One region of the Streptomyces formicae genome, then DNA from elsewhere that is predicted to be linked to it. Evidence: riboswitches for the same ligand, from Rfam matches in the RefSeq annotation. Region 1 holds a riboswitch; each other region holds the start of a gene.

Region 1 (3,358 bases):
ACAACACCGTCTGCGGCATCGGCATCACCGCGGGCAACCTCGGCATGGGCGCCCTGCTCGACGCCACCCGTGACCTGCCCGCACTGCCCTGGCTGGTCCTGGCCGCCCTCGGCGCGTGCTGCGCGGTGGCGCTGCGCGGACTCGCCAGGTCGGGGCGGCTCGCACCCGTCCCCGCGGTGACCGGCGCCTAACCCGGTCGGCCCACACCAGGTCGCACCCTCACCGCGCTGCGGGAAGCCTGAGTGCAGCGCGGTGAGGTGCTGGGCGCGCACAGTCGGCGGGAGAGCGAGCGGTGGGGCAGCGAGGAGGACGTGACGGTGGCCGTGGGGGGAGACGCGCCGACCGGATCGACGACAGCGGCGCCACCGCGCACGAAGGGACCTTCGTGCGGGCACTGCCCGTCCTGCTGCTCGTCGTCGGAGTGGTGTACGACGCGCTGACACCGCCCGAGTTCACCGCGGCGCCCCTGTTCACCGCGGCCCCGCTGATCGCCGCCCCCTTCTACTCGCTGCTCAACACCGTCCTGACCGGCGCGGCGGCGTCGGCCGCCGTCCTGCTCCTGCACTACGGAAACTCGTTCGACAGCACGGTCGAGACGGTCACCGAGCTGATCACCGTGCTGACGGTCGCGGGGCTCGCGGTCGTCATCAACCGCGTGGTGCGCCGGGGCAACGCCAGGCTCGCCACCGCGCGCACCATCGCGGAGGCCACCCAGCGCGCCGTCCTGCCCGAACCGGATCCGCGCATCGGCGGCCTGGACATCGCGGCACGGTACGAGGCCGCGCAGGCCGACGCGTTCATCGGCGGGGACCTCTACGCCGTGCAGGACACCCCGCACGGCGTACGGCTCATCGTCGGCGACGTACGGGGCAAGGGCATGGGCGCGGTCGCGGCCGTCGCCGTGGTCATCGGCGCCTTCCGGGAGGCCGCCGAGCAGGAGGCCACGCTGGAGGCGGTGGCGCAGCGCCTGGAGCGCGCCCTCGCGCGCGAGGGCACCCGGCGCGAAGGGCTCGACGCGTTCGAGGGGTTCACCACCGCAGTCCTCGGCGAGATCCGGCACGGCGAAGGCGTCGTACGCCTGATCAACCGGGGGCACCCGGCCCCGCTGCTGCTGCGCGGGGACGGTCGCCTGCGCGTGCTCGCGGCGACCGAGCCCGCGCTGCCGCTCGGCATGGGAGATCTGGGGGCCTGGCCGGACCGCGCGGACGAGTCGGAGTTCCCGCCGGGCGCGACGCTGCTCTTCTACACGGACGGCCTCTCCGAGGCGCGGGACGCGGCGGGCGTCTTCTACGATCCGGCGGCGCGCCTCGGCGGCCGGATCTTCCCGGGCCTGGACGGCCCGCACGCGCTGCTCGCCACGCTCGTGCAGGAGGTGCGGCGGCACACCGGGGGCGGGGCGACGGACGACATGGCGCTGCTCGCGGTGCGGCGTCCCGTCGTACACCAGGCGGAGGTCACCGACGGGGAGGTCACCGACGGTGAGTGAAGCGCGCCCCTCCGCATAACAACTGACGCACTGTCAAGAGAATGTGAAGTTCCGGTGTGGGCGGTTCCGGGGTCAACTCGCCCCGTTCCTCACCCCCGTGTCCCGTTAAGTACAGGCCAAGGGCGTTAACGATCAGTCGGAACGGCTTGGAATCCGCCCCCGCTGTCTATTAACGTTCGATAACGCAGCGCGGTCGTCCCAGCCGTCACTAGAGGCGGCTCCGTGCGCACGCGCCTAATCCCGCAAGGGAGCCGGGGAACCACCAACTTGGGGTGAATCGGACCTCTGCGCATCCGTGCCAGATGTCCGTAGGAGACCTTCCTGCTCCGAACCCGTCAGCTAACCCGGTAGGCGAGAAGGAAGGAAAGGAGTGCGCCCCAGTGGCGTCCAACCGGCCTGCCCCCCAAGCCCCGTATGTGCCGAATGACGACGACTTCGGTGGATACGACCCGGAGTCCTGGGAAGAGTGGAACCCCACCGAGGAGTCCATCCGTCCCGTCCGCGGCAGGCACCGCGTGCACAAGAAGGGCGGCGGGCTCGCCCGTAGCTCCACCGTTCTCGGCGTCGGCGTCATAGCCGCGGTCGGCGCGGGCGGCATCGCCACCGCGCAGGGCGGCAAGCCGCCGGTCGCCATATCCATGCCCGACCTGCCGGGCGTCGGAGCCGTCGCCGACTCGCTTCCCGACGCCAAGTCCCTGCCGGGCGTGGGCTCCTTGATGTCCGACGACTCGTCGGACTCCTCGGACGCGAGCGCCCGCACCGCCGCCGCGCCGCTCACCGCCGCCGGTGTCAGCACCACCGACGCCGAGCAGGGCACCACCGACGCGGGCGAGGCGCTGCGCAGCCGCATCATGCGGCAGGCCGAGAACCAGCAGCACCAGGCGGACGACGCGGTGCGCGCCGAGGCCGAGCAGGCCGCCGCCGAGAAGGCCGCCGAGGAGGCCGCCGCCCAGCAGAAGGCGGCCGAGAAGGAGGTGGCGGCCAAGGCCGCCGCCAAGAAGAAGAAGGAGGAGGAGGCCCGCAAGGCCAAGGCGGAGGCCGAGCGCCTGGCGAAGCTCGCCAAGAGCTACGTGATCCCCACCTCCTCGTACACGCTGACCTCGCACTTCGGCGACTCCGGATCCATGTGGTCCTCCGGCCACCACACCGGCCTCGACTTCGCGGCGCCGACCGGCACGCCGCTCAAGGCCGTGCACACCGGCACCGTCAAGGAGGCGGGCTGGGCGGGCGCTTACGGCTACCGCACCGTCCTGGAGCTCGAGGACGGCACGGAGATCTGGTACTGCCACCAGTCCTCGCTCAACGTCAGCGCGGGCCAGAAGGTCTCCACCGGCGACGTCATCGGCCGCGTCGGCGCGACCGGCAACGTGACCGGGCCGCACCTCCACATGGAGGTCCACACGCCCGACGGCACCGGGATCGACCCGCTCGGCTGGCTGCAGGGCAAGGGCCTGAACCCCTGACGCACCACCAGAACCCCGGAGGTCCTGGCGACAACCCCCCGACGTCAGGGCCCCGGTTTGGTGGGGCCTACACGGAATTCCGTTTCCCGTGGGCGCGTTGAGCAGCACATGACTTCTCTTCGCACACTCGGCTCCTCCGACCTCGAGGTCTTCCCGCTCTCCCTGGGCGGCAACGTCTTCGGCTGGACCGCCGACAGGACCGCGTCCTTCGCCGTCCTGGACGCCTACGCCGCGGCGGGCGGCAACTTCGTCGACACCGCCGACGCGTACACGGCCTGGGTCGACGGCAACAAGGGCGGCGAGTCCGAGACCCTCATCGGCGAGTGGCTCACCGAGCGCGGCAACCGCTCCGACATCGTCGTGGCCACCAAGGTCGGCGCCCACCCCGACTACAAGGGCCTCTCCGCGA
Region 2 (3,358 bases), 4.1 Mb from region 1:
GTGGGTGAGAGCCAGATCGACCTCGCCCGCCGCCACCGCCGCGACACCGAACGGCGGTTCGTACCCCGCGACGGTCAGTTCCACGTCCGGGTGGGCCCTGCGGAACGCGGTCAGGACGGGCGGCAGCAGATGGATGCCCGCGGTCGTGAAGGTGCCGACGCGGAGCCTGCCGCCCGACAGGCCCGCGAGCTGCGCGAGTTCGTGCCGGGCGCGCTCCATCTCGTCGAGTACCCGGCGGGCCCTGGCCGCCAGGAGTTCGCCCGCGCCGGTCAGCCGCGCCCCGCGGTGATGGCGTACGAGCAGCGCCGTCCCTGCCTCCCGCTCCAGCTTGGCCAGTTGCTGCGAGAGGGCGGGCACGGTGTAGCCGAGCCGCTCGGCGGCCCGGGTGATCGAACCGGCCTCGGAGACCGCGACGAGTGCGGCGAGCCGCGTGGGGTCGTACATGGCAGCTCCTTGCGGCGCGAAGGGCGCGCGTACGGCTCCGGCGGCAGGCCACCCGGATCCCGGCCCGCAGACCCGGAGACTAAACGGCTGCTTAAGTCACGGTCAGGATATTCCACATACCCGTTGAAGGCTCGGGACCGGCAGGCTGGGCGGCATGGACGCACAACTGGTCGCCTTCACCCTGTTCGCCGCGGGCATGGTCGCCATGCCCGGTGCCGACTTCACCGTCGTCGTACGCAACTCCCTCGCCTCCCGGCGGGCGGGCGTGGCCAGTGCGATCGGGGTCGCGGCCGGACTCCTGGTGCACACGGCCCTCGCGGTCGCGGGCGTCGCCGCGGTGCTCGCCGCGGTCCCCGCGCTCTTCCGGGCGCTCCAACTGGTCGGCGCCGCCTATGTGCTGTACCTCGCCCATCGCGCGCTGCGCTCGGCGGCACGACCGCGTGAGACGGCGCAGGACGTGCTGACGGCGCGGGCCGGTGGTCTGCGGGAAGGCTTCCTGACCAACGCCCTCAACCCCAAGGCGTCGATCACGTTCCTGAGCGTGCTGCCCCAGTTCGTGCCCGCGGGCAGTCCCGCGATGCCCAGGACCTTGCTGCTCGCGTCCATCGTGGTGGCGCTCGCCCTGCTGTGGTTCCCGGCGGTGGCCCTGCTCGTCGACCGGCTCGGCAGGTGGCTGCGCAGGCCCCGTACGGCCCGTGCCATCGAGGCGGTCACCGGTGTCGCGCTCGGCGTGCTGGGTCTGGTGCTCCTGGTGGAGCCCGTTCTGGCCTGACCCCCGAGCACTCCGGAGTGCTCGGGGGACAGGACGGTCGCGGCGAGGGTCAGCGGACCCGGCCGTACCAGACGCTCTTGGACCAGATCTTCTCCAGGCGCACCACGGTGTTCCGCTTGGGCGCGTGCCAGATGCGGCCGTTACCCGCGTAGATCCCGACGTGGTAGACGTTCCTTCCGGAGTGGAAGAACACCAGGTCGCCGCGGGTCCGCTGGGACTTGGAGATGTGCTTGGTCTTGTTGTACTGCGCGGCGGCGGTGCGCGGCAGTTTCTTGCCCGTCTTCTTGAACGAGTAGAGCGTCAGGCCCGAGCAGTCGAACCGGTTGGGTCCCGCCGCGCCGTAGCGGTAGGGGGAGCCCTTCTTGGAAGCCGCGATCTTGAGCGCCTTCGTCCCGTGAGTGGCCGCTTGCGCTTCCCCGGTGAGCCCGGGGGCCACCACGGTGCCGCCTACGACGGCGAGCGTGAGGGCCGAAGCGGCCCCCGTCCTGCTGAGCAGCGACGGAACATGATTCAGCGCAGTCATGCGCAACCCTTCGTCAGCCGCCTGTGAAAGATGACCTGTCGGGTTCGGGCAGGCGAAGATGCCCGGCCGCGTCGTGCTCTGCGGCTTCACCCCAAGGGCGCGTCGTCCGGACCTTCCGGACGGGCCCGCCGTGCTTGGGTCCTCCACTCCTGCCGTTGCACCGATGTCGACCGGTCATCCGGGTGGCGGCAGGACTCGGCGTCCGCCCGGACCGCCCCGCCGCTGTGGCGGGGGCTTGTCGTCGGAGAGGATCTTGACCCGACAAGGGCGAAAAAACCGAGCCGAAACGGCGTTTTGTGAGGCTCCTCACGACTGACCCGTTCAGGTGGACACCGCCCGAAAGGGGCAGCCGTCCGGGTGGCCGACGACGGTTCGACCAGCACCGGAATGGTCCGTTCCGCACTCCTCGTACACCTCTGACGCAACTCTCGACCACGCCTTGGCGGACCCTTCGCTACGCCGTTCGGGGTAGCTCGTCTGGTCCGTTTCAACACGGCTCCGGACGTTCCGGAGAGTGCGGCGCGACGGGTTTCGGGCCTTCGGTGGCGGTCAACGGGCGCATAGCCACAGGGGTCTGGCCGAGGGGCGTGATCAACTCTGTGACGGGGGTGGCACGGTGACGCGGCGGGTCCTTCGCTCGCCGTCGAGCACGCGCAGCGCGCGGGCCAGCGTGGGCGCGTGCACTTCGCTCTCGCCGCGCCGGTGCATCAGGGTCAGCGCGTCCCGCAGGTCCTTCGCGCTGGTCACCAGGGCCTGGGCCGCGCGCAGTCCTCCGTAGGTGAGTTCGCCCCTTGCCGGGTTGATCCGGCCCACCAGGTCGACGACTTCGAGGTAGCGGTCGACCAACTCGGCCTCGGCGCGCGTCAGCGCGGGCAGGGGCGGGAGGTGGGGAAGCATGTCGGGCTCACCTCCCGTCGTGCGCGGACAGTGTGCTCTTGCGGCTCGGGATGATGCCGTCCACCAGGCCGTACTCGACGGCCGTGGGGGCATCGAGGATCTTGTCCCGCTCGATGTCGGCGCTGATCCGCTCGGGGCTCTGTCCGGTGTGCCGTACGAGCAGTTCCTCCAGGAGCCGCCGGGTGCGCAGGATCTCGTCGGCCTGGATCGCGAGGTCGCTCGCCTGCCCGCGGACCGGCTCGCCGATGGACGGCTGGTGGATGAGCACGCGCGCGCCGGGCAGCGCGAAGCGCTTGCCGGGCGTGCCCGCGGCGAGCAGCACGGCGGCGGATGACGCCGCCTGCCCCAGACAGGTCGTCTCCACGTCACAGGTGACGAACTGGATCGTGTCGTACAGGGCGGTCATCGCGCTGAACGAGCCGCCGGGGGAGTTGATGTACAGCGAGATGTCACGCTCCGGCGCCTGGTGCTCGAGGTGCATGAACTGCGCCATCACGTCGTTCGCCGACGTCTCGTCGATGGGAGTGCCGAGGAAGACGATCCGCTCTTCGAGGAGCTTGGAGTACGGATCGAGGGTCCGCGTCCCCGAACTCGTGCGCTCGGTGAACTCGGGCAGGACGTAACGGGCGGACGGACGGTTCACCGGGTGGTTCGACGGACGGTTCATGGGACGCCTCTCTTCGCAGCACTCCGCAGGGATCTGTAAAAAATGTACAGGACGT
Region 3 (3,358 bases), 690 kb from region 1:
GCGACGCTCCTGCGACGCCTTCCCGACCTGCAACTCGCGGTGGATCCTGCCGATTTGCGGTGGCGTGGCGGGCTGATCATGCGGGGACTGCGGACGCTGCCCGTGGAGTTCGCACCCGCACAGAGAACGGTGTCCGACTGAGCCTCAGCTGACGGGGCGTCAAGACTGTGACTTTCACGTGATCTCCGCTGCATCGACTTGTGACAAGCGTTCGAGTGCGACTACGTTCACGTCGACTCGGGCACCCGGTGCCCCTGTCGCCGCATTAGTCTCGTGAAAGGCAACCGCATGCTCTCCGGCAATGGTCGTCACCGACGCCCCCGCCAAGCCCCGGCCCTCATCGTCGCGGCAGGAGTCACCGGATCCGCCATCGCCATCCCGCTGCTCGGCGCGACGAGCGCGAGCGCCGCCGACACCGCGACGTGGGACAAGCTCGCCGAGTGCGAGAGCGGCGGCGCGTGGAGCGCCAACCCGGGCAACGGGTACTACGGCGGAATCCAGTTCTCCCAGGAGATGTGGGAGAACTACGGCGGTCTGGACTACGCGCCGAGCGCCGACCAGGCGTCCAAGTCGCAGCAGATCGCCGTCGCCGAGAAGGTCCTCGACGACAAGGGGCCCGCCGCCTGGCCGAGCTGTGCCCCGATCGCCGGTCTCACCGATGACGGCGCGGCCGCCGACGTCGACCCGGGCGCACCGTTGACACCCGTCCCCTCCGACTCCGCGGACCCCGGGTCCGACGGGAAGGACAAGACGGGCGAGAAGTCCTCCGACAAGCCTTCGGAGAAGCCGTCGGAGAAGCCTTCCGGTAAGCCCTCCGACAAGCCTTCCGGGGACTCCTCGGACTCCTCGGACTCCGTAGACCCGTCCGACCCGGCCGACCCCTCCGACGCGTCCGACACGTCCGACGCGTCGAGAGACAAGGATCACGACAAGCCGGGCAAGGGCGACAAGAGCGACAAGGACGAGACGGACGGCAAGGGCGACGCGGGCGACTCCGGCAAGTCCGGAGAGAAGGGCAGTACTTCGCCCGAGCCCGAGGACTCCACCGCCCCCTCCGACGACTCCGCCCCCGGCCGCCACCGGGGCGACAGCGCCGACGAGCGGCCCTCCGGAGGCGACGGCAAGGACCGCACCGGACGGCACGCCTCGCGCGGCGGCGACCGCTCGGGGAAGACGGCCGAGGGGACGTACACGGTCCGCTCCGGCGACAACCTCTCGGTGATCGCGGACGACCTCGGCGTCGACGGTGGCTGGCCCACGCTCTATGCCGAGAACAAGAAGACCGTCGGCGACGACCCGGACCTCATTCTCCCCGGTCAGAGCCTCGATTTGGGCGAAAAGTAAGGGAAGTTGACGAAGAGTCGGGCGGGGTCTTCGCGTCGTATGTCCGGTTTGGCGCGAGTGAGAGATGGGTCTCAGAAGCCCTGATCGTCTTTGAAATTCCGGCGACCGCGTGTCTACGGTCGTCACCGCTCGCCACTGGTGAGCCCCGCCGGTCGGTACGCCGAATCCTGCCAACGGCCGGACGGGAACAGTCGTCGCTTTGAGCGCCGTAGGCAGGAGCGGGGGACCCAAGGTAAGTGCCGGGCCCGTCCGTTGAGGGGCCGAGCAGCCGAGAGGCTGAGCGGTCGTGAGACGGAGGGAAACGGCTAGGGGTTAAGTCGCACTCGAGGGAGTGCGGCCGGGCAACCACATCGGCCCGAACCCGACAGCTCACCTCGCAGGCGTCGGTGAGGGGATCAACTCATGCTGTTTTCCAGCAAGGGCAAGCACCGCCGCCCGTCCAAGGCCACCCGTGTCGTCACGCTCGCCGGTGTCACCGGTGCCGCCGTGGCGGCCCCGCTGATGGCCGCTGGTTCGGCCTCCGCCGCCACCGGCGCCGAGTGGGACGCCGTCGCCCAGTGCGAGTCCGGCGGCAACTGGTCCATCAACACCGGCAACGGCTACCAGGGTGGCGTGCAGTTCTCGCCGTCCACCTGGGCCGCGTACGGCGGTACGAAGTACGCGCCGACCGCCGACAAGGCCTCCAAGGCCCAGCAGATCGAGATCGCCGAGAAGGTCCTCGCGGGCCAGGGCAAGGGTGCCTGGCCGAGCTGTGGCGTCGGTCTCTCCGGTGCCGCGTACAACGGTGGCGGCTCGCAGCAGCAGGCCCCGCAGCAGCAGGCCAAGCCGCAGCCGCAGAAGACGCAGCAGCAGGCCGCCCCGCAGCAGCAGGCCCCGCAGGCCGCGCCGAAGCCGCAGCCCACGCCGCAGACCGAGACCAAGAAGAAGACCGTCGAGACCCCGACCGGCAAGACGGTCAAGAAGGGCGACGGCGAGTACAAGGTCAAGTCCGGCGACACCCTCTCCAAGATCGCCGAGTCGCACGAGGTCAAGGGCGGCTGGCAGAAGGTCTACAAGCTCAACGGCGACATCATCGACGACGCCGACTTCATCTACCCGGGCCAGCAGCTGCACCTCAAGTAGAGGCCCCACCCGGCCGTCACAGGCCCCCCGGCCGTGCTTCGGCGGACGCACGGCCACCCCCCCCGTCCCCACGGGCTCCCCGCCCCGGTGCGCGTATCCCCCGTACGCACCGGGGCGGGGCCATGTCCGGATCCTGCCTCCGCGACCGCCCCCCCCGAGACCCCCGGGACCGGCCCCGGCCGTGTTCGCCCCTAGCGAGCTACCGGCCAGTAGAAACACGGCCTTCCGTCCCGTTTCCCGGGTATTTGGGCCCCCGCCCGTCCCACGGGACGGGCGGTCGGCTGGTGGAAGCCCCGGAGCCCGTTAGGCTCGTGAGACGCAGGGCTGAAGCGGCCCCGCGTAAATGCGTCATATCCCAGAAGGAGATGCTCGTGCCGTCCATCGACGTCGTCGTAGCCCGGGAAATCCTGGACTCCCGAGGCAACCCCACGGTCGAGGTCGAGGTCGGCCTCGACGACGGCAGCACGGGTCGTGCCGCCGTTCCGTCCGGTGCCTCCACCGGTGCCTTCGAGGCCATCGAACTCCGTGACGGTGACCCCAACCGTTACCAGGGCAAGGGTGTCGAGAAGGCCGTCCTCGCCGTCATCGAGCAGATCGGCCCGGAGCTCGTCGGCTACGACGCCACCGAGCAGCGCCTGATCGACCAGGCCATGTTCGACCTGGACGCCACCGACAACAAGGGCTCGCTCGGCGCCAACGCCATCCTCGGCGTCTCCCTCGCCGTCGCGCACGCCGCCTCCGAGGCCAGCGACCTGCCGCTGTTCCGCTACCTCGGCGGCCCGAACGCGCACCTGCTGCCCGTCCCGATGATGAACATCCTGAACGGTGGGTCGCACGCCGACTCCAACGTCGACATCCAGGAGTTCATGATCGCCCCGATCGGCGCGGAGTC

What was found. A riboswitch is a leader RNA that binds a small molecule or an ion and turns the genes downstream of it on or off. The one in region 1 is predicted to bind cyclic di-AMP.
Region 2: another riboswitch for cyclic di-AMP. It lies ahead of KY5_RS01875 (C40 family peptidase); the one in region 1 lies ahead of KY5_RS19525 (M23 family metallopeptidase).
Region 3: another riboswitch for cyclic di-AMP. It lies ahead of KY5_RS16645 (transglycosylase family protein); the one in region 1 lies ahead of KY5_RS19525 (M23 family metallopeptidase).

What each region holds. Positions count from the first base shown of each region.
Region 1 is NZ_CP022685.1:4,574,110-4,577,467, reverse strand. Features, by position in the region: gene KY5_RS19535 (MFS transporter) at 1-191, shown strand, start outside; gene KY5_RS19530 (PP2C family protein-serine/threonine phosphatase) at 386-1,486, shown strand; cyclic di-AMP (ydaO/yuaA leader) riboswitch at 1,708-1,855, shown strand; gene KY5_RS19525 (M23 family metallopeptidase) at 1,867-2,949, shown strand; gene KY5_RS19520 (aldo/keto reductase) at 3,058-3,358, shown strand, end outside.
Region 2 is NZ_CP022685.1:448,394-451,751, reverse strand. Features, by position in the region: gene KY5_RS01885 (LysR family transcriptional regulator) at 1-444, opposite strand, end outside; gene KY5_RS01880 (LysE family translocator) at 599-1,216, shown strand; gene KY5_RS01875 (C40 family peptidase) at 1,266-1,739, opposite strand; cyclic di-AMP (ydaO/yuaA leader) riboswitch at 1,743-1,921, opposite strand; gene KY5_RS01870 (hypothetical protein) at 2,331-2,636, opposite strand; gene KY5_RS01865 (ATP-dependent Clp protease proteolytic subunit) at 2,644-3,279, opposite strand.
Region 3 is NZ_CP022685.1:3,881,204-3,884,561, reverse strand. Features, by position in the region: gene KY5_RS16655 (cytochrome P450 family protein) at 1-141, shown strand, start outside; gene KY5_RS16650 (transglycosylase family protein) at 289-1,344, shown strand; cyclic di-AMP (ydaO/yuaA leader) riboswitch at 1,539-1,742, shown strand; gene KY5_RS16645 (transglycosylase family protein) at 1,747-2,466, shown strand; gene eno (phosphopyruvate hydratase) at 2,832-3,358, shown strand, end outside.